DNA from 3 places in the Kitasatospora sp. NPDC097691 genome. Region 3 is predicted to be linked to each of the others. Evidence: riboswitches for the same ligand, from Rfam matches in the RefSeq annotation. Region 3 holds a riboswitch; each other region holds the start of a gene.
What was found. A riboswitch is a leader RNA that binds a small molecule or an ion and turns the genes downstream of it on or off. The one in region 3 is predicted to bind S-adenosylmethionine.
Positions count from the first base shown of each region.

Region 1: it holds a riboswitch for S-adenosylmethionine, as region 3 does, so the genes downstream of both, ABTY56_RS22620 (IclR family transcriptional regulator) here and ABTY56_RS13705 (aminotransferase class V-fold PLP-dependent enzyme) in region 3, are expected to answer to the same signal.
Region 2: it holds a riboswitch for S-adenosylmethionine, as region 3 does, so the genes downstream of both, thrC (threonine synthase) here and ABTY56_RS13705 (aminotransferase class V-fold PLP-dependent enzyme) in region 3, are expected to answer to the same signal.

Region 1 is NZ_JBEORY010000032.1:51,071-60,653, reverse strand. It holds gene ABTY56_RS22635 (TetR family transcriptional regulator) at 1-118, opposite strand, end outside; gene ABTY56_RS22630 (DUF1304 domain-containing protein) at 115-477, opposite strand; gene ABTY56_RS22625 (hypothetical protein) at 822-1,265, opposite strand; gene ABTY56_RS22620 (IclR family transcriptional regulator) at 1,670-2,383, opposite strand; SAM riboswitch class I at 2,584-2,726, opposite strand; gene ABTY56_RS22615 (DUF7144 family membrane protein) at 2,878-3,306, opposite strand; gene ABTY56_RS22610 (sulfatase family protein) at 3,528-5,150, opposite strand; gene ABTY56_RS22605 (hypothetical protein) at 5,208-6,446, opposite strand; gene ABTY56_RS22600 (DUF6325 family protein) at 7,004-7,492, shown strand; gene ABTY56_RS22595 (SHOCT domain-containing protein) at 7,517-7,807, shown strand; gene ABTY56_RS22590 (hypothetical protein) at 7,893-8,414, opposite strand; gene ABTY56_RS22585 (glycoside hydrolase family 15 protein) at 8,732-9,583, shown strand, end outside.
Region 2 is NZ_JBEORY010000023.1:100,190-109,772, forward strand. It holds gene ABTY56_RS18680 (hypothetical protein) at 1-944, opposite strand, end outside; gene ABTY56_RS18685 (PadR family transcriptional regulator) at 941-1,324, opposite strand; gene ABTY56_RS18690 (HD domain-containing protein) at 1,388-2,029, shown strand; gene ABTY56_RS18695 (DUF8819 family protein) at 2,031-2,387, opposite strand; gene groL (chaperonin GroEL) at 2,500-4,122, opposite strand; gene ABTY56_RS18705 (cold-shock protein) at 4,445-4,648, opposite strand; gene ABTY56_RS18710 (MoaD/ThiS family protein) at 5,186-5,464, opposite strand; gene thrC (threonine synthase) at 5,539-6,819, opposite strand; SAM riboswitch class I at 6,836-6,971, opposite strand; gene ABTY56_RS18720 (glucosyl-3-phosphoglycerate synthase) at 7,118-8,146, shown strand; gene ABTY56_RS18725 (alpha,alpha-trehalose-phosphate synthase (UDP-forming)) at 8,185-9,583, shown strand, end outside.
Region 3 is NZ_JBEORY010000015.1:63,617-73,199, reverse strand. It holds gene ABTY56_RS13730 (C40 family peptidase) at 1-696, opposite strand, end outside; gene ABTY56_RS13725 (NYN domain-containing protein) at 897-2,285, opposite strand; gene ABTY56_RS13720 (hypothetical protein) at 2,578-2,841, opposite strand; gene ABTY56_RS13715 (rhomboid family intramembrane serine protease) at 3,044-3,826, shown strand; gene ABTY56_RS13710 (Lrp/AsnC ligand binding domain-containing protein) at 3,868-4,149, shown strand; gene ABTY56_RS13705 (aminotransferase class V-fold PLP-dependent enzyme) at 4,164-5,531, opposite strand; SAM riboswitch class IV at 5,583-5,701, opposite strand; gene trpD (anthranilate phosphoribosyltransferase) at 5,811-6,884, opposite strand; gene ABTY56_RS13695 (response regulator) at 7,007-7,432, opposite strand; gene ctaE (aa3-type cytochrome oxidase subunit III) at 7,829-8,449, shown strand; gene qcrC (cytochrome bc1 complex diheme cytochrome c subunit) at 8,637-9,446, shown strand; gene qcrA (cytochrome bc1 complex Rieske iron-sulfur subunit) at 9,455-9,583, shown strand, end outside.

The DNA.
Region 1 (9,583 bases), on a different contig from region 3:
GGCGCACCAGCGCGGCCACGTTGACCTCCGCCAGCGGGCGTTCGGCGCACTCCTCCAGCAGCGCCCGGCGCAGCCTGGCCCGGGTGCGCTCCGCCCGGGGATCCTGGGCGGCGCTCATCCGGCGAGCAGCACGGCGCCGAGCGCGAGCGCCCCGGGCAGCGCCTGGGCGGCCAGGATGCGACGGTTCGCGGTGGCGCCGCCGTACAGGCCGGCCACGACCACGCAGACCAGGAAGAAGAGCTGCGCCTGGCGGCCGACCTCGCCGCCGGCCGCCAGGCCCCAGACCAGCCCGGCGGCGAGGAAGCCGTTGTAGAGCCCCTGGTTGGCGGCGAGCGGCGCGGTGGTGCGGGCGAGCGCGGCGTCGAAGCCGGAGAGCTTGCGCCCCGGCCCCCGCTCCCACAGGAACATCTCCAGCACCAGGAAGTACCCGTGCAGAACGGCCACCAGGGCGACCAGGACATCGGCGGTCACGCGCATCGTCGGCTCCCGAGTTTCGTTCGAACTTCATGGACAGGTGTCCAGAATACCTGGACAGGTGTCCATGAAGTCCAGTCGGTGTCGGAGCCCGGCCCCCGCAGGCCACGCACCGCGCTGCCTTGCCGTCAGTCGCCCATCGGCCACGGCTCCGTCCTTCGCTCCGGTACAACGGAATCGGCGGGCAGCCGCGGGGACGGTGGGTGGTGAGCCCCGGTGCCTCGCCCTGACGGGAAGACCGTCCCAGCCGCCGACGACGTCCGCCCACGGCCCGATCGGGTCGCGCGTCGATGGTCGTTGGCGCCCGTCGGGTCCCGTCGAACCCGCTGCCCCGGTGCCCCGGTGCCTCAGGACCGGGCCGCGAGTACGGCGGTGAGCCGCTGGACGCCGTCCTCGCCGAAACGCCGCACCAGGACGGCGATCCAGCCGGCCAGTTCCACCCGCTCGCGCTCGGACCAGGTCGGGGCCGAGGGGTGCTCGTCGACCACCAGGGTGCGGGCCAGCAGCAGGTGGTCGGCGCCGGGGACCGGCCAGGCCCGGCCCTGCCGTCCGTGCAAGGCCATCCGCCGGGCCACGGCGATGACCTCCCGGGCGGCGGCCGGGGGGACGCTCCACCCGGTCGGGACGGCCCCGGCGGGCCGCTCGGCGCCGGTGGCCGGGGCGGGCGCCGGTTCGGCGGCCTCACCGGCCAGCCAGGCGGCGATCAGCCGACGCGCCGTCGCCTCGTCGCCCGGCCCGCTCCCGGCCTGCCCGGTGCCGCCCTGTCCGTTCCCGTCCCGCCCGCCCGTCATGACCGTCAGTCTGTCACCATCGCGGTCCGCCGCCGTGGTTCTCATCGGAGCCCACCTCACCCATCTGCCGGCCCTGGACACGAGCCGCTCGCCCGCCTGTCGTGTTGTTGAACGGACGACGTGCTCGCGATTGTTCACCTGGGCGGCACTTTGCCGGAGGAAACGTCGCCGGGCCTCGGGCGGGCCCCGCCGCGCCCCGGATCGGGCCGTCAGCCGGCGGCGCGCCCCGTCCGGCGGCGGCCGGGGCGGCCGGGGCGGCAGGAGCAGGCTGAGCTCGGTGAGCTCGGCGATGTCGAGCCGACTGAGGCGGCCGGCCTGACGGGTGATCGTGCCTCCAGGGTCTGCCGGACGGCCGCCCGCCGCCGGCCCGGGCAGGGGGCGGGCAGCGCGGGCCGGTGGACCGGTCAGGAGTGGCGCAGGGCTTCGGTGAGACGGTGGGCCGCCTCGACGACGGCCTGGGAGAGGTGGGCGCCGGGGTGCCGGGTGAGCCGCTCGATCGGGCCGGAGACCGACACGGCGGCCACCACCCGGTTGGAGGGGCCGCGGACGGGCGCGGACACGGAGGCGACCCCGAGTTCGCGTTCGCCGATGGACTGGGCCCAGCCGCGCCGCCGGACGCCGCTGAGCGCGGTGGCCGTGAAGCGGGCGCCCTGCAGCCCGCGGTGGAGCCGCTCGGGCTCCTCCCAGGCGAGCAGGACCTGGGCGGCCGAGCCGACCTTCATCGGGAGGGTGACCCCGACCGGCACGGTGTCGCGCAGGCCGGAGAGCCGCTCGGCGGCGGCCACGCAGATCCGGATCTCGCCCTGGCGGCGGTAGAGCTGGGCGCTCTCGCCCGTCACGTCGCGCAGGTGGGCGAGGACGGAGCCGGCCGCGGCCAGCAGTCGGTCCTCCCCGGCGGCCGCCGAGAGCTCGGTGAGCCGGGGGCCGAGGATGAACCGGCCCTGCATGTCCCGGGTGACCAGGCGGTGGTGTTCGAGTGCGACGGCGAGCCGGTGGGCGGTGGGCCGGGCCAGGCCGGTGGCGGTGACGAGTCCGGCCAGGGTGGCGGGGCCGGCCTCCAGGGTGCCGAGGATCGAGGTGACCTTGTCGAGCACGCCGACGCCGCTCGTGTTGTCCATGGATGGGTACTCCGTCTCGAATCCCGTGAGCGGCGGGTGGGCTTCGCTCACGGAGGCTCCCGGACGGGGAGCCGGGGGGGTGGTCAGCGAGGACGGGCCGGAGAAGTCGGCCGATTGCCTGCGCCGGGCACGAGACGGGTACGCGAAAGGGCCGGGGCGGGAAGCGCCCGGGCGAAGGACAGCACTGAAAGCACCGTGTCTCCTCATCTTTCCCGCGCCACAGTGGCGACAGGCCGGAGTTGGCACTGCTCCCGGACGGCACGGCGCGTACTTCGGACGCCGGGTCGAACGGGGAGTTGCCGGGGCTTCGTAGGGCCGGTCCCTCCACCCCTCTGGATGATTCGCGAGGAACGATACAAGATGCCCCGGGCCGCCCGCCAAGCCTCCCCCCTCCTCTCCCCCGGCCGGACGCGGTCCGGACGCGGTCCGGGCCGGCCACGCGGTCGTGGCCGGCCCGGGGGGGCGTTCCTACGGGCCGTCGGCCCGTCGGGTGGTCAGGTCGCCTTCTTCGTCGTGCCTACGCACAGCGCCCAGATGACGAAGGCGTCGACCGCGATCAGGACGATCGCCCAGAGCGGGTAGTAGGGCAGCCACAGGAAGTTGGCGATCATGCTGAGCACGGCGACGGCGACACCGACGACACGGGCCCAGCCCGAGCCGTTGAAGAGCGCCACGCCGGCCAGCACGAGGACGACGCCGATGACGACGTGGATCCAGCCCCACCCCGCGGTGTTCATCGAGTAGACGTAGTGGCGGGTGACGACGATCAGGCTGTCCTTGGTGATCGCGGCGATCCCCTGGAACACCGCCATGATGCCGCCGGCGATCATCATGACCCCGGCGAAGATGGTCCACCCGGTCGCGAAGGGGCGGGGTTCGGGGGCATAGGTGCTGGGGCCGGCCCCGGCAACACTGCTGGTCATGACATTGACTCCTTCGGTGGCAACCGCCGCCCGGGCAGCGGGAGGCGGGAGGGGCGGGCAGCCGGGCGCAGGGGCCCGGCGGCTCGCATGACGACCGCCTGGAAGGGAACAGAGGTCCTACGTTCACGGTAGGGCCGGACCTCCGTCCTGTCGTGGGCGGTGCGGGACGCGGTCACGGACCGTGACGCCGCGTCCGTGAGGACCACGGGGGCGGCCACGGGTCACCCGCCGGCCGCGGCGCCGACGGGCGCGAGCCGGTCGGTGTCGCCGTGCCAGGTGGGCCAGCCGAGCAGCCGGGGACGTTCGGTGACCCATGCGCGCGTATCCGCGCCGACCTCCGCGGTGATGAGTTCCTCCAGCCGGGCGCTGTACCCGGCGACGAGGTCGCGGTGGGCCGGATCGGCCGCGAGGTTGCGCACCTCGCCGGGGTCCTCCACCCGGTCGTAGAGCACCACGTCGTTCTGCGCGTACAGCGCCTCGGGGCTGGTGGGGCGGTTGGGCCTGAGCGGGGAGAAGTACCGACCGAAGCTGTACCGCCGGTCGAGGTAACCGCGCAGGAAGCCGCGCTTGTCCCAGTCCGGGCGCAGTTCCCCCGACTGGATGCGCTGCTGGGCCTGCGGGTCGGCGAACTCGAACCAGAACCCGGCGTCCAGGGCGGTGATCGACTCGACGGCGGTGAGCACGCCCTCGCGGACCTCCCCGCCCTCCAGCACCGGTGCCAGGGAGTGGCCGTGCAGGGCGTGGAAGCGGGTGCTGGTCGCCGTCCGGTCCACGCCCGCGAACTCCAGCAGGGTGGGCGCGATGTCGACCGCGGAGGCGAGCGCGTCGGTGCGGCCGCCGCCGGGCGCGTCCGGGTGGCACAGCACGAACGGGACGTGGAAGTTCTCGTCGTAGAGCAGGTTCCCCTTCTGGCGCAGGCCGTGGGATCCCGCCATCTCCCCGTGGTCGGAGGTGAAGACGACCACGGTCCGGTCGGCCTGTCCGGAGGCCTCCAACGCGTCGAGCACGAGGTCGATGCTGCGGTCGACGTCCCGGATGGCGTTGAGGTAGAAGTTCAGGCCGTCGTACCAGTGCCGGTCGTCGGCCACCGGGCCGAACACCGTGTCGAGCATGCGCGCGAACTCCGCCACCGCCGGCGCCGCGCCGGACAGGTCGTCGTGCAGGCTGGCGGGCAGGTCGAAGTCCCACCGGCGGCGGTAGAGCGGGACGTCGGCGGCGCCGCGCGCCAGCACGGCGTGCGCGAGGCCGAAGGGCAGCCGCACCTGGGGCTTCCCGCCGTAGTCGAAGCTCATGATGTCGTGCGGGTTCACGAAGTTGACGGCCATGAACCAGGGCTGGTCGTCCGCCACCGCCGGGGCGCGGTTGCGCAGCCACTTGACGGCCTGGCCGGCGATCACGGGGTCGATCTTGAGCCCGGCCCAGACGCCGCCGTCGATGTCGCCCCAGTCGTTGAACTCGCTGAACCCGTACGGCTCCAGGGCGTCGGTGGTCGGTCCGGGGTTCTGCGGGGTGACGTAGGCGTTCGACAGGTGCCACTTGCCCTGGTAGGTGCAGTAGTAGCCGGCCTGGCGCAGCATCGTGCCGAGGGTGCCCAACGCCGGGTCCAGCGGGCGGATGTAGGGCATGTTGTCGTTGTCGTAGATCTCGGTGAGCGGCAGGTGCTGTCCGGTGTAGATCACGGACCGCGCGGAGCTGCACATGGCCGAGGCGGTGTAGTACCGCTCGAAGGTGGTGCCGCGCTCGGCGAGGCGCTCCCGGGCGGGGAGCGTGAAGCCCGCCGGGCGGGGGATCGCGGCCCGTTCCTCGTCGGTGACGATCAGCAGGATGTTCGGACGGCTGGTCATGGCCACCTGCGCTGTGTGCGGAGGACGGTCGGGGAAGTCCGCGTCGCGCGGACGGGGTCACTCATCGGTACCGCTCCCGGCGGCGGCCCGTCCGGCGTCGGCCCGTCCGTCGCCGGCCCGTCCGGAGGCGGCGAGCAGCGCCAGGACGGCGAGCACCGCGAGGAGCACCAGGACGAGCAGCAGCACGGTCAGGACGGTCGGGTGGTTCCAGAGGGCGAACACCAGCGCCACGATCAGCACCGCCGCGAGGACGAGCCACCGGCGGTGGGCGTCGGTCCAGGTCCCGACCCGGCCGGTGTGCACGCCGTGCGCGTCGCTCCAGCCGGCGACGGAGTCGGCGACGTGGTCGGCCCCGCCGCGGACGGCGCGCGGCATGCGGCCCGCCCCGGAGAGGTAGGCGCCGAGCGCCACCACCACGCCCAGCACGATCGCGGTCCGCAGGCTGATCCGCAGGAAGTGCAGCAGCGTGTCGAAGACCGCGGCCGCGGCGGCCGGGGACTGCACGGCGGACGGCAGGTGGTCGAGGTAGTAGTGGCGGGCGATCACCAGGGCGATCGCCACCAGCAGGCAGCCGAAGGCCGCGCCGAGGGCCGTGGTCACCAGGGCCCGGCGGCGGCGCCGGGCCAGCACGACGCCGATCGCACCGATCACGACGGTGATGATCGGCAGCCAGTTGCCGATCACGTCGAGGGCGTGCGCGGCACCGCGGATCTTGGCCAGCTTGTCGGACTGGAACAGCACCAGCTGCTTGTTGACGTCCGGGATCTTCTCGGCCGGGGTCAGCCCGGCGGACACCAGGTCGCCCTTCAGCTTGTCGACGGCCGTGCCGACGTTGAGGGTGACGGTGCCGTTGTTCACCTCGACCGCGCCGCGGCCGTGGCCGGTCAGGGCCTGGACCACGGCCTGGTGGGCGGCGCGGTTCGCCTGCGTCCACACGGTCGCGAAGGCGTCGCTCTGCACGACCTTGGTCGCGGCCTTGGTGACCACCTGGTCCACCGCGTCGTCGATCTTGGGGCCGAGCGACTTGACCGCCGAGGCGGCCCGGGGCGGCAGGCCCTGCGACTGCAGCCAGTCACCCACGTCGGAGGCGACCGCCGGGCCGTCCACCTTCACGTCCACCGCCTTCGTGATCCGGGCGACGGCGGCGTCCTGGATCGCCGGGTTGGTGGCCAGCGGCGAGACCGTGGAAACGTACCGGTCGGTGTCCAGCGCGATGTCGTGCACCCAGACGGTGAGCAGCGAGACGGGCACCAGGATGCAGGTCAGCGTGATCAGCACGGCTGACACGGTGCTCATCGCGATCCTCGCCGCCTTGGAGGGGTGGCGGGGCTCCGAGGGTGCACCCCCGCGCCCGTTCGTCGGCCCGCCCGGCGGCGGCCCGGACGGCGGAGGCCCGGATGCGGGCGGCTCGCCCGGAGGCGGCCCGGCTGCGGGCGGCTCACCCGAAGGCGGCCCGGACGCAGGCGGCCCGGACGCGGGCGGCTCACCCGAAGAAGGCCCGGACGCAGGCGGCCCGGACGCGGGCGGCTCACCCGAAGGCGGCCCGCCCGAAGAGGCCCCGGACGCGGAGGCCCCGCCCGACGGGGGCTCGGAAGGATGCGGCTCCAGTGGCCCGTTCAACGGCACTCCCGATGTTCGGCACGCGGCCGTACCGCCGCTGTTTCACCATTCACGCCGCAAGGTCCCCCGTCCGGCACGCCGGACTGGGCCACCCGGACGAGGGCGCCGCCGGATCGGCGCTCCCTCACCCGGAACAGGTGATCCGCGGACGGGGTGGCGGCCCCTAGCGTCGAAGCAGCGACCGGCCCGGCGGGTCGGGCGCCGGATTCCACATGGAAGGAAGGAGCACCGCCATGGCCGAGGACGTCCTGGCCGAGAGCGGGCCCATCGACTACCTGGTGGTCGAGTTCCCCGGCAACCGCATGACCGGGGAAGGGCTTCCGCTGTTGATCGACCTGGTGGACCGGGGGTTGATCCGCATCCTGGACTTCGCGTTCGTGCGCAAGGACAGCGACGGCACCGTCACCGGGATGGAAATCGCCGACTTCGACGGCGACGGCCTGCTGGACCTGGCCGTCTTCGAGGGCTCCGGGTCGGGGCTGCTGGACGACGACGACCTGGGACAGGCCGCCGGGGTCATCGAGCCCGGGAACTCGGCCGGGGTGCTCATCTACGAGAACACCTGGGCCGCTCCGTTCGCCACGGCCCTGCGCCGGGGCGGCGCCCGGGTGGTCGCCAGCGGCCGGGTGCCCCTGCCGGACCTGCTGCGCTCCCTGGACGAGCTGGACGCCACCGAGGGTGCGTCCGACGACGCCGCGACCCGGCCGTCCGCCACCGGCTGACGCCACCGAGAGGAGAGACGAGTCATGCCTGGACTGCTGCGCGGTATGGCGCGCACCGCCGTCGTCGCCGGAACGGCGACCGCCGTGTCCAACCGGGTCTCCCGCCGTCAGGCGGGTCGTTGGGCCCAGCAGGACATGGCGGCCGAACCCGCACCGCCCCCGCCGCCCCCGGCACCCACCGCACCGCCGGCACCCCCGGCGGCGAGCATGGACGACAAGATCTCCCAGCTGCAGCAGTTGGCGCAGCTGAGGGACCAGGGAGTCCTCACCAACGAGGAGTTCGCGGCGCAGAAGCAGCGGCTCCTGGCCGGCTGAACGCCCCGACGGCGTGTGCCCCGTCCCGGTCCGGGACGGGGCACACGCCGTCGGCCGAGCGCGGCGTACGCAGCGGCCCGGTGATTCAGTGCCCGACGGCGACCTTGGCCGCCACGATGACCAGGCCCAGGACCAGGTTGACCGCGCCCTCGGCGGCGACCTGACGGGACGAGGCGCCCGCCCGGTGGGCGCCCAGCGTCGCCCAGGCCACCTGCTGTGCCACGGCGACGCCGAGGGCGAGCCAGGCGCTGTCGCCCGTCCCGAGCCAGGGACTGACCAGCACCGCCAGGGCCGGCAGCGCCGACGCCTCGACCAGCGGCCACTCGTGCCGGCCGACCTCGCGCACCTGGGGCCAGGTGACCTGGCGGCCGATCTCCCGCTGCCCGGCCACGTGCGCGTAGACGTGGGCGATCCAGAAGACGAGCCCGGTGACCACCAGCAGCAGGATGAGCGACAGCCGCGGGTGCGCTCCCTGGGCGCTGGAGGCCGCGATCACGGAGGCTGCCAGCATCGAACCGTAGACCGCGCCGGCGTAGTCCGTCCGGTTCCCGTTCCCCTCCGGGGTCGGTTCGCGCGGGGCGGGGGTACGACTCGGGGACGTTGTCACGGCGTCTCCTCCCGTCACCGTGCCGGGGACGGCCGAGGAACCGTCGTCGCCATTCTCGCCGGATCCCCGGGGCCCGGCCTCACCCCCGGCAGGTGAGGGGGCGCGCGGTCGCGGCCCCGACCGACCCGCCCGCGGCGCCCCGGTCGCCCGCCGGTCCCGCGCAGCGCCCGCGCCGACCACCGGTGCCCCGGCTTCCGTCCGCCCGCCGGACGTTCACCCACGCCGGGTGATCCGGGGCCCGGCCGCGCTCCGTAGCGTGTCGGCGAAGGGCCGATTCCATCTCACCTGGACGTCTTCCTCCATCTGGGGAGTGCCGCATGGACGCTTACCCTCCGATCGCCGAGCACGGGGTCATCGGCGATCTGCAGACCGCCGCGCTCGTGTCGACCGGAGGCGACATCGACTGGTGGTGCACGCCGCGCTTCGACTCGCCCAGTCTCTTCGCCTCCCTGCTCGACCACGCCAAGGGCGGCAACTGTCGACTCGCCGTCGACCGGGACGCGGTGCCCGACGCCCAGGTGAAACAGCTCTACCTCGCCGGCACGGCCATCGTGGTCACCCGCTTCCTCGCCCCGCAGGGCGTGGCGGAGGTCCTCGACTTCATGCTGCCCGACACCTCGCCGACCCCGAGCGACCGGCACCGGATCATCCGCACGGCCCGGGTGGTGCGCGGCCGGGTGCCGTTCCTGCTGGAGTGCCGGCCCCGCTTCGACTACGGCCGCGCCACCCATCGGCTCACCCTGCCGGACGACCGCTGCGCGCTGCTGCAGGGCCCGGACCAGGAACTGTGCGTCCAGGCCACCGACCCGGTCGTGCTGCGCCCCGACGGCTCCGACGTGACCGCCCGCTTCACCCTGGACGCCGGGCAGATGGCCACCGTGCTGCTCACCGCCGGCCCGCCGGGCGGCGACCCGCCCGCCCTGCCCGAAGAGGCGGACACCCTCGCCGCCTTCGACGACTGCCGGAAGTTCTGGTACGAGTGGCTCAAGTCCTCCACCTACCAAGGCCGTTGGCGGCAGATCGTGGACCGCTCGGCGATCACGCTCAAGCTGCTCAGCTACCACCCGACCGGCGCGCTGATCGCCGCCGCCACCATGGGACTGCCGGAACAGATCGGCGGCGAGCGCAACTGGGACTACCGCTACACCTGGATCCGGGACGCCTCGCTC
Region 2 (9,583 bases), on a different contig from region 3:
GCCCCCGGACCGCCCGCGCCGCCCCGCCCGATCCGGTGCACCGCCATCGCGACGACCACCAGCAGCCCCACCACCGGCAGCGCGATCGGCAGCAGGTTCGAGATCCCGTGCGACTCGCGCCAGATGTTGAACAGGCTCGCGAACGTCGTCAGCGACAGCATCGCGACGCCCACGGCGGCCGGCAGCTCCCGCCCGCGCAACGCGGTGAAGGTCAGCAGCACCGGCACCAGCAGCAGCACCGCGAACCACTGCGCGTCCAGCGGGAAGGTGGTGTCGTCCCAGCGCTGGAGCGCCACCAGCAGCCCGCCTCCGGCCACCGAGCCCAACGCCATCCCCCGGGTGCGCCAGGTCGGCCGCGGCAGCAGTTCCGTCGGCGCCGCGAGCAGCAGCACCGCGCCGAGCGCGGCCGGAAGGGTCGCCATGCCGACGTACCCCATCCACCACCAGTCGATGAACGTCGGCCCGCCGAACGCCTGGGCCAGCACGGCCAGCCCCAGCACCGCCTGCACCAGCGCGATGACCCGCACGGCCGTCCAGCGCCCCAGCACCACCGCCGCCGCCAGCAGCAGCGCGGTCACCGGCGGCGCGAGGATCGTGGCGTACGAGGTGTACGAGCGGTCCCAGGTCAGCCGGAACGAGGCCTGGTCCGGGTCGGTGATCCAGGGCACCAGGCCCGAGCCGGCCAGCGCGCCGGCGACCATCGGGGCGGCCAGCGCGAGCACGCGCCCGACCACCGAGGAGCCGGTCAGCCCGAGCCGCACCCGCAGCCCGTACGCGGCCAGGTCGAACACCTCCCGGGCGACGGCCGAGCGGTCCGCCTCCGCCGTGGCGTCGGCGAAGACCGCCACCATCTCGTCGCCGTTCTCCCTCCGGTAGCCGGCCGGGAACAGCTGGAGCGCGGCCCTCAGCGCGGCCGGGGGCGCTCCGATCGTCGGCGTGGTCATGCGAGACCTCCTCCCCCCAGGGCCCGTCCCTCGGGCCCCGGATTCCGCTTCAACACCGACCGGAGCGTGGCGAGCCGGCGCTCGGCCTCGGTGGCCACCGCCCGCAGGCGCGTGGCCTCGGCGGCCAGCGCGCCGCGGCCGGCGTCCGTCAGCGCGTAGGTGCGACGGGCGCGGCCGTCGACCACCTCCTCCGCGGCGACCTCGATCAGCCCCTGGCCCAGCAGCCGGTCGAGCGCGCCGTAGAGCGTGCCGGTGCGCATCTTGACCCGGCCGTCCGAGATCACGGCGATCTCCTGGATGAGCGCGTAGCCGTGCCGCGGGGCATCGGCGAGCGCGGTGAGCAGAAGCAGTGTCGGCTCCTGCATGGAGCGTTCTGTCATGGTCAACATATATCGCCCAACGGCATATACCGTCCACCTGAACCGCCGGACAGAATGGAACCCATGACGATCTCCGAGGAGCTGCTCTCCGCCTGGACCCCCCTGCTGCAGCGCTGCGGCACCGCAGCCGACCCCGAACCGTACGGCCGGGAGCTGCTGCGCCGCTGGTCCGAGCCGCAGCGCCGCTACCACACCCGGGACCACCTGAGTGCGGTCCTGCGGCACGTCGACGACCTCGCCGGACACGCCGCCGACCCGGACGCCGTCCGCCTCGCCGCCTGGTTCCACGACGCCGTCTACCGGCCCGACCGCACCGAGAACGAGGAGCGCAGCGCCGCCCTGGCCGTCCGGGCGCTGACCGCCGCCGGCCTGCCCGCCGAGCGCGTCGCCGAGGTCGAACGGCTCGTCCTGCTCACCGTCACCCACGACCCCGCACCGGGCGACCGCGACGGCGAGGTGCTCTGCGACGCGGACCTCGCCGTCCTCGGCGGCACCCCCGAGACGTACGCGGCGTACGCGGCCGCCGTCCGGGAGGAGTACGGCTTCGTCCCCGAGCCGGACTTCCGCGCCGGCCGCGCCACCGTCCTGCGCGGACTCCTGGCGCTGCCCGCGCTCTACCGCACCCCCACCGCCCGCGAACGCTTCACGGACGCCGCCCACGCCAACCTGACGGCCGAACTCCGGACGCTGGAGAGCCAGGCCTGAGCTAGGCCAGCTCCCCCACCGCCGCCACCACCGCGCCCTGCTTGCCGCACACCCAGTGCGGCTCCGGCCCCAACTCCGGCTCCACGCTGAGCGCGTGCGGGTCGCCGTCGGCCGCGCAGGCGGTGCACAGCGGCCAGCGCCCGTACGCCTCCAGCAGCGCGTCCTGGACGTCCTGGGCGACCAGCCCGAGCACGTACTCGGTGCCGTCCGGCCATTGCTCCAGCCACCAGCGCCGGTGGGTGACGGCCTGCTCCACCAGCGAGACGACGGCGGCGTCCGCCACGTCCCGCGCGGTGAGGTCGGCCAGGATCAGTGCCCGCGCGTTGTGCAGCGCGGTCTCGATGTCGTCAGCAGCCATCCGTCCATCCTCTCCTCAACCCCCCGGAACACCGAAACGCCGCGTGGGCGGCTCCCCGAAGGGAACCGCCCACGCGGACGAGGTCCAACCGATCCGATCGAAGCGATCAGGATCAGAAGTCCATGTCACCGCCCGGCATGCCGCCGCCGGCGGCCGCGGCGGCCTTCTCCGGCTTGTCGGCGATGACGGCCTCGGTGGTGAGGAACAGCGCCGCGATGGAGGCGGCGTTCTGCAGCGCGGAGCGGGTGACCTTGGCCGGGTCGATGATGCCCGCGGCGACCAGGTCGACGTACTCGTTGGTGGCGGCGTTCAGGCCGTGACCGGCGGGGAGGTTGCGCACCTTCTCCACCACGACGCCACCCTCCAGGCCGGCGTTGGTCGCGATCTGCTTGATCGGGGCCTCCAGCGCGACCTTGACGATGTTGGCACCGGTGGCCTCGTCGCCGTCCAGCTCCAGCTTGTCGAAGGCGACACCGGCCTGCAGCAGGGCGACGCCACCACCGGCGACGATGCCCTCCTCGACGGCGGCCTTGGCGTTGCGGACGGCGTCCTCGATGCGGTGCTTGCGCTCCTTGAGCTCCACCTCGGTGGCCGCGCCGGCCTTGATGACGGCCACGCCGCCGGCCAGCTTGGCGAGGCGCTCCTGGAGCTTCTCGCGGTCGTAGTCCGAGTCGCTGTTCTCGATCTCGGCGCGGATCTGGTTCACGCGGCCCGCGACCTGCTCGCTGTCGCCGCCACCGTCGACGATGGTGGTCTCGTCCTTGGTGATGACCACCTTGCGGGCGGTGCCCAGCAGGTCGATGCCGGCGTTCTCCAGCTTGAGGCCGACCTCCTCGGAGATGACCGTGCCACCGGTGAGGATGGCGATGTCGCCGAGCATGGCCTTGCGGCGGTCGCCGAAGCCCGGGGCCTTGACGGCGACGGACTTGAAGGTGCCGCGGATCTTGTTCACGACCAGGGTCGACAGGGCCTCGCCCTCGACGTCCTCGGCGATGATGACGAGCGGCTTGCCGCTCTGCATGACCTTCTCCAGCAGCGGGAGCAGGTCCTTGACCGAGCCGATCTTGGAGTTGGCGATGAGGATGTAGGGGTCCTCGAAGGTCGCCTCCATCCGCTCCAGGTCGGTGGCGAAGTAGGCGGAGATGTAGCCCTTGTCGAAGCGCATACCCTCGGTGAGCTCGAGCTCCAGACCGAAGGTGTTGCTCTCCTCGACGGTGATGACGCCTTCCTTGCCGACCTTGTCCATGGCCTCGGCGATCAGCTCGCCGATCTGGGTGTCGGCGGCGGAGATGGAGGCGGTGGAGGCGATCTGCTCCTTGGTCTCCACGTCCTTGGCCTGGGCCAGCAGCTGGTCCGAGACGGCGGCGACGGCCTTCTCGATACCGCGCTTCAGGGCCATCGGGTTGGCGCCGGCGGCGACGTTGCGCAGACCCTCGCGAACCAGGGCCTGGGCGAGCACGGTGGCGGTGGTGGTGCCGTCACCCGCGACGTCGTCCGTCTTCTTGGCGACCTCCTTGACGAGCTCCGCGCCGATCTTCTCGTACGGGTCCTCGAGCTCGATCTCCTTGGCGATGGAGACACCGTCGTTGGTGATCGTGGGGGCGCCCCACTTCTTCTCCAGCACGACGTTGCGGCCCTTGGGGCCGAGCGTGACCTTCACTGCGTCGGCGAGCTGGTTCATGCCACGCTCAAGGCCGCGGCGAGCTTCCTCATCAAAGGCGATGATCTTGGCCATCAGAAGTGGTCCTCCGGGACACGGTCGACTGCTCGGACCAAGGGGTGCCCGCGACGGACGGCCCTGGTGTGCGGGGGTCTTTTCCCCTACCGCTCCCGGGGGCCTCACCGACCCGGTCCGCTGTCACTCTCACGCTGTGAGTGCTAACGCCAATGATTAGCACTCCGGGTGGTCGAGTGCAAGCCCAATCGCCAACCCGCGAGCCGCCGCTGGGGCCGCCCGGGAACGGCGACGGGCCCGCACGACGCGTGTCGTACGGGCCCGTCGAGAAGCGAGCGGTCACCAGCCGTGGGCCGCGCCGAGCTCCTGGAGTCGGAAGGGGTCAGACCGCCGCGCGAACCATGTCCGCCTGCGGGCCCTTCTGTCCCTGGGAAATCTCGAACTCGACCCGCTGGCCCTCCTCAAGGGTGCGGTAGCCGTCCATCTGGATCGCGCTGTAGTGGACGAAGACGTCCGCACCACCGTCGACCGCGATAAAGCCGTAGCCCTTCTCCGCGTTGAACCACTTGACGGTGCCCTGAGCCATTCCGAACTCCCCTAGTGCTGTGCTGGCCCTTCACGCGCCCGCAGGTCGCGGGCCCGGGTTGGTTGACGGCCCGCCCGGGGACCCCCCCTGGGCGCAGCCGTGCACGCCGCAACCCTCCGCACGGAACGCCCAACGGCCTCCGGTGAGCGGGTGATTGCGCCGACCGCCGCTGAATGTATCCGGACCGAAGCCCTCTGCAACAGGGTCAACCGCCGGTAATTCCGCCTCGATATCAAGGGACAGGACGGGCCGAATCGGAAAAATCTCGGCATTCCACGCGGGGCATAGCGGACGAATTACCCAAATCCCCACGGTAATTCTGACATCGGCCTGACATGTTTCACGGGCCGGACCCACCGGCCGGACGCCCGCCGGCGGAACACCGCGGATGGCCGAGAGGGAACCCCTGTTCCCAACCGAGCGACACTCTACTCCGACTCGACTCGGAAATATTCCCGCCGGAATGCAACCGGCCGCCCGTACATACGGAGAGCGGAATTCCGTACGTACGGGCGGCCGAAAGGCGGGCGGAACGGCTCAGCAGCCGCCGGCCACCGCCGGAATGATCGAGACGCCGGCGCCGTCCTTGATCTCGGTCGCCAGGCCCTCGGCGAAGCGCACGTCGTCGTCGTTCACGTAGACGTTGACGAAACGGCGCAGCTTGCCGGTGTCGTCCAGGATGCGGGCGGAGATGCCCGCGTGGTTCTTCTCCAGGTCGGCGATGACCTCGGCCAGGGTGGCGCCCTCGGCGGTCACCTCGGCCGCGCCGCCGGTGTAGGTGCGCAGGATGGTGGGGATGCGGACGTTGGCGCTCATGGCTCTCCTTGCGGGGGTGGGGCCTGGTGGGGCAGTGGTTCGAGGCCGGCGGCGACCGGTTCGAGGCCGGTGGCTCAGGCGGACGCGAGGCCGGCGGCGCGGAACGAGTCCAGCGTCGGGCGGATGACGGCGCTCATCCCGGCGTCGGAGACGGCGTCCAGGGTCTTCAGGCCGTCGCCGGTGTTGATCGCGACGGTCTCCTTGGCCGGGTCCAGCTGCCCGGTCTCGACCAGCTTCTTCAGCACGCCCACGGTCACCCCGCCCGCGGTCTCGGCGAAGATGCCCTCGGTCCGCGCCAGCAGCCGGATCGCCGCGACGACCTCGGCGTCCGTGACGTCCTCCACCGCGCCGCCCGTGCGGCGGGCGATGTCCAGCACGTACGGGCCGTCGGCCGGGTTGCCGATCGCCAGCGACTTGGCGATGGTGTCCGGCTTGACCGGCTTGATCACGTCCCGGCCGGCCTTGAAGGCGGCCGACACCGGCGAGCAGCCCTCGGCCTGGGCGCCGAAGATCCGGTACGGCCGGTCCTCGACCAGGCCGAGCTTGATCAGCTCCTGCAGCCCCTTGTCGATCTTCGTCAGCTGGGAGCCCGAGGCGATCGGGATCACGATCTGCTCCGGCAGCCGCCAGCCGAGCTGCTCGCAGATCTCGTACGCCAGCGTCTTGGAGCCCTCGCCGTAGTACGGCCGCAGGTTGACGTTGACGAAGCCCCAGCCCTCGCCGGCCGGGTCGCCGATCAGCTCCGAGCAGAAGCGGTTCACGTCGTCGTAGTTGCCCTCGATGCCGACCAGCTCGCCGCCGTACACCCCGGCCATGACGACCTTGCCCTGCTCCAGGTCGTGCGGGATGAACACGCAGGACCGGAACCCGGCCCGGGCGGCCGCCGCGCCCACCGCACCGGCCAGGTTGCCGGTGGAGGAGCAGGACAGCGTCGTGTAGCCGAACGCCCGCGCCGCCTCGATGGCGCAGGCCACCACGCGGTCCTTGAAGGAGTGCGTCGGGTTCCCGGAGTCGTCCTTGATGTGCAGCCGGGCGGTGAAGCCGAGCTCCCGGCCCAGGTTGTCCGCCTTCACCAGCGGGGTCCAGCCCGGGTTCAGGTTGGGCTTGGACGCCACGTCGGCCGGCACCGGAAGCAGCGGCGCGTATCGCCAGATGGACGCCGGGCCGGCCTCGATCCGCTTGCGCAGCTCCTCGGCGCCCTCGCTGCCGAACTCGTAGGCGATCTCCAGCGGGCCGAAGCACTCCAGGCACGCGAAGCTGGGACCGAGCGGGAAGCGGGTGCCGCACTCCCGACAGGACAGGGCGGCGGCGGGGCCGAGGTCCACGGAAACCGGTGCGACGGTGTCGATAGCCATGATGGCGAGGCCTCTCTCCTCATCTTCCCCGCAGCGCGGTCGCGCCACAGGCCGGAATTGGCACCTGTCCCGCCGGGGCCTGTCGACGACAGCCGAGCGAGAAGGTTGCCGGGACGTCAACGGGCCGTTCCCTCAGTCCCTCTGGATGAGCTTGTGAAATTGTGGTGGTGCTCAACGGCGACCCCGGCGTGCAAAGGTCCGACCGCTGTACGAAGACTGTATCCGAAGGCGTCAATCCTGAACGGGACCGTCCGCCACGCGAGATGACGCGTCCCACCGACCCGCCGAGGAGACTTCCGTGCCCGCCGAACCGACTCCCGAGCTCCTCCCGCAGGCGGCGTCCTGGCTACGCCGCCGCTCCTGGAGCGCGGCCGACCGGCCGGTCGACACCCTCCTCGCGGCCAAGGAACGGACCGGCCGCACGATCAGCGTCGTCCTCCCCGCCCTGGACGAGGAGGCCACCGTCGGCGACATCGTCCGCACCGTCCGCCGCGAGCTGATGGAACGCCTCCCGCTCGTCGACGAACTCGTCGTGGTCGACTCCGGCTCCACCGACGCCACCGCCGCCGTCGCCGCCGAGGCCGGCGCCCGGGTGGAGCACCGCGACGCCATCCTGCCCCGGTTGCCCGCCGCCCCCGGCAAGGGCGAGGTGCTCTGGCGCTCGCTGCTGGTCACCCGCGGCGACATCGTCTGCTTCGTGGACGCCGACCTGCGCGCCTTCGACCCGGCCTTCGTCTCCGGCATCGTCGGCCCGCTGCTGACCGACGAGTCCATCCAGCTGGTCAAGGCCATGTACGACCGCCCCCTCGAAGTGGCACTGAGCGGTTCCGCCGCGGGGGACCGCGCCGCCGTCCTCCCGGCCGGCGGCGGCCGGGTCACCGAACTCGTCGCCCGCCCCCTCCTCAACCTCCACTGGCCGGAACTCGCCGGCTTCGTCCAGCCCCTCGGCGGCGAGTACGCGGCCCGCCGCTCACTGCTCGAACGACTGCCCTTCCCGACCGGCTACGGCGTCGAACTCGGCCTGCTGGTGGACGCGTTGGAGCTGGTCGGCCTGGACGCCCTGGCCCAGGTGGACGTCGGCGTCCGGCACCACCGCCACCAGGACGGCCAGGCCCTCGGCCGGATGGCCGCCACCATCTACCGCACCGCGCTCGAACGCCTCGACCGCGCCCACCGGCTCAAGGCCTCCGCCGACCTGGTCCGCCCGGAACTCACCCAGTTCGCCCGCGACCCGGAGACCCGCGCCTTCCTCGCCCACACCCACCCGGTGACCGCCCTGGAACGCCCCCCGATGCACACGATCCCCGAATACGCCACCCGGCACTGACGGGTTTGCCACCCCGGGCCCCCGGCAACATGCCAACCATGGGCGATCTCACGACCGAACGTTCGAGTGCGACCGGCACCGCCCCCGTCCTGGTGGCCTCCAACCGGGGACCGGTGTCGTTCAGCACCGCCGACGACGGCACGCTGACCCTGCGGCGCGGTGGCGGGGGTCTGGTCTCCGGCCTCTCCGCCATCGACGACCCGAACGCCGTCTGGGTCTGCGCGGCCCTCGGCGCCGCGGACCGCAGAGCCGCCGCGGAAGCCCCCGACGGCCGCCTCGACCTGGCCGGCCACGACGTCGGCGGGCAGGCCGTCCGCATGCTGGACATCGACCCCGAGACCTTCGCCCGCGCCTACAACGGCGTCGCCAACTCCACCCTCTGGTTCGTCCACCACCTGCTCTACGCGACCCCCACCGCGCCCGCCTTCGACGCCGACTTCCGCACCGAATGGGCCGCCTACCGGGCCTACAACGCCGCCTTCGCCGAGGCGCTGGCCGCCGAAGCCGCCCCGAACGCCGCCGTCCTCGTCCAGGACTACCACCTGTCCCTGGCCCCGGCCCTGCTCCGAGCCGCCCGCCCCGACCTGCGGATCGGCCACTTCTCGCACACCCCCTGGGCCCCGCCCGAGTACTTCCGGATGCTCCCCGACGACGTCGCCCGCGCCGTCCTCACCGGCATCCTGGGCGCCGACCGGGCCGGCTTCCTCACCGAACGCTGGGCCCGCGCCTTCGCCGCCTGCTGCGCCGACCTGCTCGGCGCCGACGTCGACCACGAGGCACTCACCGTCACCCTCGACGGCCGCACCACCAGCCTCGGCGTCCACGCCCTCGGCGCCGACGCCGACTTCCTGCGCGAACGCTCCCACCGCCCCGACGTCGACGAACGCCTCGCCGCCCTGCGCGAGGCCGTCGGCGACCGCCGCACCATCGTCCGGGTCGACCGCACCGAGCTGAGCAAGAACATCGTCCGCGGCCTGCTGGCCTACCGGCACCTGCTCCGCACCCGCCCCGAGTGGCACGACCGGGTGGTCCACATCGCGTTCGCCTACCCGTCCCGGACCGACCTGGCCGAGTACCGCAGCTACACGGCGCAGGTCCGCGAACTCGCCGACGCCATCACCAGCGAGTTCGCCACCCCGAGCTGGCAGCCCCTGATCCTGCACGTCAACGACGACTTCCCGCGCTCCCTCGCCGCCTACCGCCTGGCCGACGTCGCCCTGGTGAACCCCATCCGGGACGGCATGAACCTGGTGGCCAAGGAGGTCCCGGTCGTCTCCGACCGCGGCTGCGCCCTGGTCCTCTCCCGGGAGGCCGGCGCCCACGCGGAACTCGCCGACGACGCCCTGACGGTCAACCCCTACGACGTCATCGCCACCGCCGACGCCCTGCACACCGCCCTCACCATGCCCGAGGAGGAACGCGCCGGCCGCACCAAGC
Region 3 (9,583 bases):
GTACCCGCTGGCCGGCGGCAGGTTGCTCAGGTCGACCCGGTCGCTGCCGCGCGAGGCCCGGTCGTCCTGCGCCTGCTGGGCCTTCAGCGCGGTGCGCTCGGCGGCGCTGAGCGAGTTCAGCAGGTCCTGGGCGGCCTGCAGCTTGGTGTTGACGTCCGCCTTGGCCTGGTTCAGGTCCTTGGTGGTGCTGTCCAGCGAGGCCAGCACGGCGGCCGCCTCGGTCTTCTCCTGGTCCAGCCGGCGCTGCTCGTCCAGCAGCGACTTGAGCGCCTCGGCCTGGGTGGTGCTGGCCTGCTGGACGGTGGAGGCCTTGTCCAGGTAGCCGGACGGGTCGGAAGAGAGCATCAGCTGGACGGACGGGTCGATGCCGCCGCTGCGGTACTGGTCGCCCGCCACCTCGGCCAGGCCGCCCTGCAGCTGGGTCATCTGCTCCTGGCCGCGGGCCACCTGGTCCTGCAGCTGGTCGGCCTGCTTGCGCAGCTGGTCGGCCCGCTCCTTGGCGCCGTTGTACTTCTCCGCCGCCTGCTCCTGCTCCTCCTGGAGCTGGTCGATCTGCGCCTTGACGTCCGTCTTGTTCGGCTGCGGCGCGGCGTGCGCGGCCACCTGGGCGGAGAGGGCGACCGCGGTCGCAGCGGCAGCGGTGAGCACGGAGACCCGCGCGCGGCTCGGCTGCTTGGGACGGCGGTGGGAGGCCAAGGGACCGGCTCCTTCTTCCAACGGACTCACCCGATCGGATGAGATACCGGAAAATAGGTTTGACGCCAGACCCTAGTGCGGATCTATCCGCTTTGCCACTCCCCCGAAGGCGTGAACTCCGTTCCCCACACCGACTTCACCACACCCGCACACCGTCGCGGACACGACGCTGACCAGGTGTCATCCTACCGGGCCGACGCTCAGGGCCGCGCCAGCCGGTTCAGCAGCAGCACCGACGCCACCGGGCGCGCGCCCGCCTTCCGCACGCCCTCCGCGACCTCCCGGTCGGCGGAGACCACCACCACCGGACGGCCCTGCGGCTCCGCCCGCACCAGACGGCGGATCAGCTCGTCCGCGGTCTCCCCGGTCCGGCTGAACCGCACCCGGACCCCGCGCGGCGGCGCCATCATCACCGGAACGTCCAGGTCCTGCCCGTCGAACACACAGGTGACCTCCGCCTGGGTGCGCTGGGCCAGCATCGCCAACCCGCCCAGCAGCCGGATCCGCTGCTGCTCCAGCGGCAGCGTCGGATAGCCGGTCTTGGTCACGTTGTAACCGTCCACCACCAGGTGCACCTGCGGGATCGCCAGCAGCTGGTCCAGCAGCGCCGGGTCGTCCTCGGCCAGCCCCCGCCGCGCCACGTCGTGCGGCGAGGCCGCGCCCGGCACCACCGCCTCCACCAGGTCCGCCGGGCGGATCTGGGAGACCGGCAGCGCCAGCTCCCGCTGCAGGCCCTGGGCGGACTGCAGCACGGTGTCCAGCAGCAGCCGCAGCCGCATGTCCTCGACGCTGCGCCCCTCGCGGGCCGACCGGCGGCCCTGCTCGGCGGCGTTCTCCAGTTCGGACACCCGGTGCTTGAGCCGCCGCGCCTCGGTCTCGGCCGCGCCGCGCTCGGCCGCGCCCTGCGCCTTCGCGGCCTCCAGCTCCCCGGCCACCCGACGCGTCTCGGCCTGCGCCCGGCGGGTGTCGCTCTCCAGCGACCGCACCTTCTTGCGCAGCGACTCGGCCTCCCGCCGGACACCCTCGAACTCCGCGCGCTGCCGGTCCAGGTCCGCCCGCGCGGTGGCCCGCACCTCGGCCAGCTCGGCCTGCAGCTTCTCCACCAGCCGGGCCGCCTCCGCGGCCGCGTCCTCGGCGCCGGCCCGCTCGGCCTCCTCGCCGGCCTCGGCGACCAGCCGGCTCCAACCCGCCGAGCGCACCAGGTAGGCGGCGGCGGCGACATCCATCGGATCGGCGGCGCCGGGGACGCTTCCCGACTCCAGCGCCCTCACCAGGTCCGGCTGCCCCAGTCGCAGCCGCTCCGCTATCCGCACCCGGAAGGCCGGCTCCGCCTCCAGCGCGGCCGCCAGCGCGGTGGCCGCGTACTTGGCGCGCCGCGCGGGGGTGAACTTCACGTACTGACGCAGGCTCTGCGGGAGCTCGCCCGGCGGCAGTCCGCCCAGCGCGTCCGAGGCCAGCCCGACCACGCGTCGGCGCACCCCCTCGGGCAGCGGCCGGTCCAGCTTCTCGGCGCCACGCTCCGACGCGGACTCGGAGACATCGGAGGAGTCGGACGGGCCGGACTGATCGGACGGGTCGGACGAACCGATCTCCGCCTCGACGGCCTCGGGGCCGACGGCCGCCGCGTCGACGGCGCCGGGCACAGCGCCCTCCGCCGGCCCGGTCCCGGCGTCCGACACCTGCGCCTGCGCAGCGGGCCGAAGCCCCTGCGCTTCGCCGGGCTCCTTCGCTGCGTCCACCACGTCCTCGGCTCCGATCCTGTTTTCCGGCGGGGTACGGCCGCGACCCCCCGTCGTCACGCTCCGTGCGTCTTGTTCTTGTTCTGCATTGTCCGGCGTGGCGGACGGGCGCGCCGCGCACCGCCCGCCGCACCGGCGAGGATCAGCCCTGCTCGGCCGGGGCCTCCGCGCCCTCGGCGCCCGGACGGGCCACCAGCTCGACCTGGTCGACGGCGTTGCACCAGCGGCAGCGCACCGACTCGACGGTCTCGCTCAGCACCTCGGTCTCCTCGACCTTGGAGTCTCCGGCCAGGTCGAAGTGCAGGAACTCGGTCACCCGCGCGGTGCGGGTCACGTCGAACCGGGTGAGATTGCCACACAGCGTGCAGCGCCAGCGCGTCTCGGCGGTCAGGGCGGGGACGGTCATCGGGGGGTCCTCTCGGGTGGTCCCTGCGTGGGCCAGGCGCTCCCCCCGGAGCCCCGGCGTCGGCGGCGGGAGGCGGGAATGCCCGCCCCAAGCCTATTGCCTGGGGCAACCGTCGCGACCACCGGTCAGCGGAATAGCGGGGCTAGTCCACCTGCCGTAAACCGCCGTGTCACCTGCGGCGCCCGGAGGGATGCTTGGCCGCATGGCGCTCGCGGCCCCCGACCACACCGCCGCGCGGGGCGGCCGGCCGGAGGTGGCCGCCCCGGCGGTCACGTATGCGCTGATCGCCGTCAACACCCTGGTCTTCCTCCTCGGCCCGGCCGCCGGGCTCAATCCGCTGTACGGCACCGGCCGGACCCGGGTCTGCGCGGAGCAGCGGTACGAGCAGCGCTGGGGCGCCGTTCCGGCCGAACTGCTGACCGGACGGCCGCTCACCGCCGAACAGTTGACCGAGGCCCCCGACCCGGTTCCCGGCTGCCCGGCCGCCCCGACCCCGGGCAAGCACCCGGCCCTGTCCGCCCTCACCGGCCTCTTCCTGCACGCCGGCTGGCTGCACCTGCTGGGCAACCTGCTCTTCCTCCACGTCTTCGGCCCCACCGTCGAGCGGCGGCTGGGCCGGGCCCGGTACGCCGTCTTCTACCTCGCCGCCGGCAGCCTGGCCACGTACGGCTTCGCGCTCGCCGAGGCGCACTCGCCGGACTGCACCCGGGTGCTCATCGGAGCCTCCGGTGCGATCTCCGCCGTCCTGGGCGCCTACCTGCGCTTCCACCCGCGCGCCCGGGTGACCACCCTCGTCCCGCTGCTGTTCTTCCTGCCGCTGCGCTTCCCGGCCTGGCTGGTGCTCGGCCTCTGGTTCGCGCTGCAGTGGTGGTCGGTGCACTCGGCGGGCCCCGGGGTGGCCTACCTGGTCCACGTGATCGGCTTCTCGGCCGGCTTCCTCTACGCCTGCACCCTGGCCCGCAACCCCCCGCGACGGCCCGGCTGACGCCCGATACGCTGGCGGCACCCCACAAAGGAGCCCGAACAGTGATCACCGCCATCGTCCTGATCAAGACCAGTGTCGACCGCATCCCGGAGATCGCCGAAGCCATCGCCGCCATCGAGGGCGTCAGCGAGGTCTACTCGGTGACGGGCGGGTACGACCTGGTGGCGATGGTCCGGGTCCGCCGCCACGACGACCTGGCCGAGGTCATCCCCGGCCGGCTCAACAAGGTCCCGGGGGTGGCCCACACCGAGACCCAGATCGCCTTCCGCACCTACTCCCAGCACGATCTGGAAGCCGCCTTCGCCCTCGGCCTGGACGAGTAGCGGAGCGCCCGCGCTCAGCCCTCCCGACGCGTGTCCACGACGCAACGCCCGCCCTCGTTGCGGTAGTTCCACGCCGCGCCGTCCGTGACCAGCTCGCGGACGGCGGCGAGGAAGCGGTCGATGTGCTCGTCCGGAGTCCCGGCGCCGAAGCTGACCCGGATCGCGTTCAGGCTGCGCTCGCCCGGCAGCGAGGGGTCCGGAGCGCCACAGCTGGACTCGACGGCGGTGGCCTCGTCGTCCAGCAGGGTGCGCACCAGCGGGTGGGCGCAGAAGAGGCCGTCGCGGACCCCGATGCCGTACTCGGCGGACAGCGCGGCCGAGAAGTGCGAGCTGTTCCAGCCCCGGACGACGAAGGACAGCACGCCCACCCGGGCCGAGCCGGCGCCGAACAGGTTCAGCACCTTGACCTGCGGAACCTCCGCCAGCCCCGCGGTGAGCCGGTCGACCAACTGCCGCTCGCGGGCCTCCAGCGCGTCGAAGCCGGCCTCGCCCAGCGCACGGCAGGCCGAGGCGATCGCGTAGGCGCCGATGACGTTCGGCGAGCCGGCCTCGTGCCGGGCCGGTCCGGTCTGCCACTGCACGGCCACCGAGCCGTCCGCCTCCCGGGCCACCGTCCGGGTCGCCCCGCCGCCGGCCAGGTACGGCTCGGCCGCGTCCAGCCAGTCCGCCCGGCCGGCCAGCACCCCGGCGCCGAACGGCGCGTAGAGCTTGTGGCCGGAGAAGGCGATCCAGTCGACGTCCAGCTCGCGCACCGAGACCCGGTGGTGCGGGGCCAGCTGGGCGGCGTCCAGCACCACCCGGGCGCCGTGCCGGTGCGCCGTCCCGGTCAGCTCGGCGACCGGCCAGAGCTCGCCGGTCACGTTGGAGGCGCCGGTGACGCAGAGCAGCTTGGGGCCCTCTGGCGCCTCGGCGAGCGCGGTGTCCAGGGCGGCCACGGCCTCGGCCCGGGAGCGCGGCGCGCGCAGGTAGGTCACGTCCAGTCCGGCGTGCGCCCAGGGCAGCAGCGAGGCGTGGTGCTCGGTCTCGAAGGCGAACACCCGGGTGCCGGCCGGCACGGCGGCGGCCAGCAGGTTGAGCGAGTCGGTGGTGGCCCGGGTGAAGACCACCTGGTCGCCCTCGCGCAGGTCGAGGAACTCGGCGACGGTGCGGCGGCTCTGCTCGAAGAGGTCGGTGGACAGCTGCGAGAGATACCCGGCACCGCGGTGCACGCTGCCGTAGTACGGCGCGTAGGCGGCGACGTCGTCCCACACCCGCTGCAGCGCCGGCGCGCTGGCCGCGTAGTCGAGCGCCGCGTAGCCGACCTTCTCACCGCTGGCGAGCGGGACCCGGACGTCGGAGCCGAGCACGGCGAGCGGGGAGCAGATTTCGGTCGAAAGGGACATGAGGATGCACTCCTTCAAGGGCCTGGGACCCCGGGAGTGCCACTCGTCGGGTGTCCGCGCTTGTCGCACGGACGGTTTGCCGTGGCGACCCGGTCCTCACCCAGGGCACCCCGCCACGGACGGAGGGTTGCCGGACAGCAAGCTGGGGCTTGACGCTGTCACTCATGACCTGGCGCCGACTCTAGGGTCGGGTCCGGCGGGTGGTCAAACGGGCATCCACCATCCGGACAGCCGAGAAGCCCGCGCCGGTCGTTCCGGCACGGGCTCCCGACTACCGCTTCAGCTACGGCTGGTGGCCTCCGACCAACGCCGCAGCAGCTCCTGCGCGGTGCCCGAGTCGATGGCCTCCGCCGCCCGCGCCATGCCCGCCGCGAGCTGCTCCACCAGCGGCGCGTCGCCCAGGTCGAGCGCGACCAGCGCCGCCGCCGTGTTCAGCAGGACGGCGTCCCGCACCGGCCCGCGCTCCCCCGCCAGCAGACGGCGCGCAACCTCCGCGTTGTACGCCGGGTCCCCGCCGCGCAGCGACTCGATGCCGACCAGCTCGATGCCGACCTCCCGCGGGTCGAAGGAGGTCTCGGTGACCACCCCGTCGCGCACCACCCACACCCGCGAGGTGGTGGTGATGGTCAGCTCGTCCAGCCCGTCGTCGCCGCGGAAGACCAGCGCCGTCGAGCCGCGCCGGGCGAGCACCCCGGCGATCAGCCCGGCCAGCCGGGTGTCGAAGCAGCCGATGGCGTGGGAGGTGACCTTGGCCGGGTTGGTCAGCGGGCCGAGGATGTTGAAGGCGGTCGGCACCCCGAGGTCGCGCCGGGCGGTGGCGGCGTGCCGCATCGAGGGGTGGAACTTCGCCGCGAAACAGAAGGTGAGCCCGACCTCCTCGGCCACCTCGGCGACCCGCCGGGCGGAGAGGTCCAGCGCCACCCCGAGCTTCTCCAGCACGTCCGAGGACCCGCTGGAGGAGGAGGCGGCACGGTTGCCGTGCTTCACCACCTTGGCACCGGCCGCCGCCGCGACGATCGCCGACATCGTGGAGATGTTGACGGTCTTCGCCCGGTCGCCGCCGGTGCCGACGATGTCCACCGCCGGGCCGGCGATGTCCAGCGGCTCGGCGTGCGCGTACATCGCGTCCACCAGGCCGGTGACCTCGTCGACCGTCTCGCCCTTGAACCGCAGCGCGATCATGAAGCCGGCCACCTGGGCGGGGGAGGCCTCGCCGCTCATGATCCGGTCCATCGCCCACGCGGTGGAGGAGCGGTCGAGGTCCTCCCCCTTCAACAGCGCCGTCAGGAGATCCGGCCAGGAGCGGACCACCTGCGCGGGGTCGCTACCGCCGTTCGCAGGGTTCACGTTCACCATGGCTGACTCCAGCTGTCGTCTGTCCCCCCGCTCCGGGGGGCGTCCGTACGGATGGAGCCAGCCTATCGACCGGCGGGGCCCCCATGGCCCCGTCTTCTCTAGTACTGAGACGCCGCCGCTCAGCGGGCCGCCGGTGCCCGCTTGGCCACCCGCGCCCGCAGCAGGGTGGCGACCGCCTCGGCCAGCGCCACCGGGTCCACCGGGTGGGAGATCGCGGCGTCGGCCCGGCTCCAGGCGGCGAGCCAGGAGTCCTGCGGCCGGCCGATCAGCACCAGCACCGGCGGGCAGCCGTAGATCTCGTCCTTCAGCTGGCGCCCGAGCCCCAGCCCGCCGGCCGGGACCGCCTCGCCGTCCAGCACGCAGAGGTCCACGCCGCCCTTCTCCAGCGCCTTGAGCACCGCCGGGGTGGTCGCGCACTCCAGGTAGGACAGCTCCGGAAGATCCTCGGCGGGCCGACGGCCGAGCGCCGTCAGCACCTGCTCGCGGGTGTTGCGGTCGTCGCTGTAGACGAGGACGGTGAGCGTCTCATCGGTCGTGTACGCCATGGACCCTGCTCCCTCAAGTGTGATCCGGACCACGTTCGCCTGATCCGGATGCTACTCCCGATCACCCTCCGCCGAGTGCCCCTCGCGCACGTTCCTCCTCAAGCCGCCGCGCCCTGGTCTCACCCTCCTGGAGGACGGCCCGTCACCCGGACCCGCCCGGTCCACCCGTACGGCCGACCCCGGGCCCACTCCCCTACCTCCCGCGGCTGCTCCGACCGTGCAGCGACGCGCCGGGCAACGGGGTCGTAGAGTGCTCCGAGGAACCGTCAGAAAAGGGACACGCCGCTGCTCAGCCCCCGTCCGGCCACCATGTCGACCCCCAAGCGGGCATACCGCACGCACCGGACACTCCGAGGGACACCCCCCGGCGTGAAGACGGAATAAGGGACCGACATAATGTCCGTCGTGGCGACAGCAACAGCAGTAGAAACCGGGCACGCGCACGGATCGGTCAACCGGCCGAACATGGTCAGCGTCGGAACGATCGTCTGGCTCAGTTCCGAGTTGATGTTCTTCGCGGCCCTCTTCGCGATGTACTTCACGCTCCGCTCCGTGAAGGGAGCCGAGTTCTGGACCGAGAAGGCCCACGCCCTCAACGTGGCGTTCTCCTCGGTCAACACCACCGTCCTGGTGCTCTCCTCGCTCACCTGCCAGCTCGGCGTGTTCGCCGCCGAGCGCGGTGACGTGAAGAAGCTCCGCATGTGGTTCATCATCACGTTCGTCATGGGCGCGGTCTTCATCGGCGGCCAGGTCTACGAGTACACCGAGCTGGTCAAGAAGGATGGTCTGTCGCTGTCCTCCGACCCGTACGGCACGGTGTTCTACCTGACCACCGGCTTCCACGGCCTGCACGTGACGGGTGGTCTGATCGCCTTCCTGCTGGTCCTGGGACGGACGTACGCAGCCAAGCGCTTCACGCACGAGCAGGCCACCGCCGCGATCGTCGTGTCGTACTACTGGCACTTCGTCGACGTCGTGTGGATCGGCCTGTTCGCGACCATCTACCTGATCAAGTAACCAGCTGATCAGGTCGCTGGCCACCGGCTGCGGCCCCCGCCCTCACCGGCGACGGGCCGCTTCTGCCGGTGCCGACGCTCCCACCGACCGACCGCGCGCGCAGCCCTAGACAGGCAGCCTCGTGCCGGCCAGACCGGCCGCCGGGTGCACCCACCAGTCGACCAGATCCTGACACCGGGGTTATTCCGTGAAAAAGCTCTCCGCACGACGGCGCCACCCATTGGCGGCGCTGGTCGTCCTACTTCTCGCCCTGGCGGCAACCGGGGGGCTGTACGCCGCGTTCGCTCCCGCCGGCAAGGCGCAGGCCGACGTCGCCGCGCAGTCGCTCGCGATCGATGAGGGCAAGAAGCTCTTCGCCGTCGGTTGCTCCTCCTGCCACGGCCTGAACGGCCAGGGCAGCAGTGACGGTCCGAGCCTGGTCGGCGTCGGTTCCGCCGCCGTCGACTTCCAGGTCGGCACCGGTCGCATGCCGGCCCAGCAGCCCGGCGCCCAGGTGCCGCGCAAGAAGGCCATCTACACGCAGGCCGAGATCGACCAGCTCGCCGCCTACGTCGCCTCCCTCGGCCCCGGCCCGGTGATCCCGACGGAGGAGCAGTACACCTCGACCAACCCCGACGACATCTCCAAGGGTGGCGAGCTGTTCCGCACCAACTGCGCCCAGTGCCACAACTTCGCCGGCCAGGGTGGTGCCCTGACCAAGGGCAAGTACGCCCCGTCGCTGGAGGGCGTGGATCCCAAGCACATCTACGAGGCCATGCAGACCGGCCCGCAGAACATGCCGTCGTTCCCGGACACCACCATGCCCGAGGAGCAGAAGAAGCAGATCGTGGCCTTCGTCCGCCACACCACTAGCGACGAGCCCAACCCCGGCGGTCTCACGCTCGGCAGCCTCGGTCCGGTGACCGAGGGTCTGTTCGGCTGGATCTTCGGTCTTGGCACGCTCATCGCGGTCGCGATCTGGGTCGCCGCCCACACCACCAAGGCCAAGAAGTCATGAGCCACGACATGTCAGAAGAGAAGCTCCCGGAGTCCCACGGCTCCGCCGGCGAGGTGGCCGAGCACGGCAACCCGTTCGCCGACCCGGGCCTGCCCGCCCACGAGCCCCGCCGCACCGACATCGACGAGCAGGCGGCC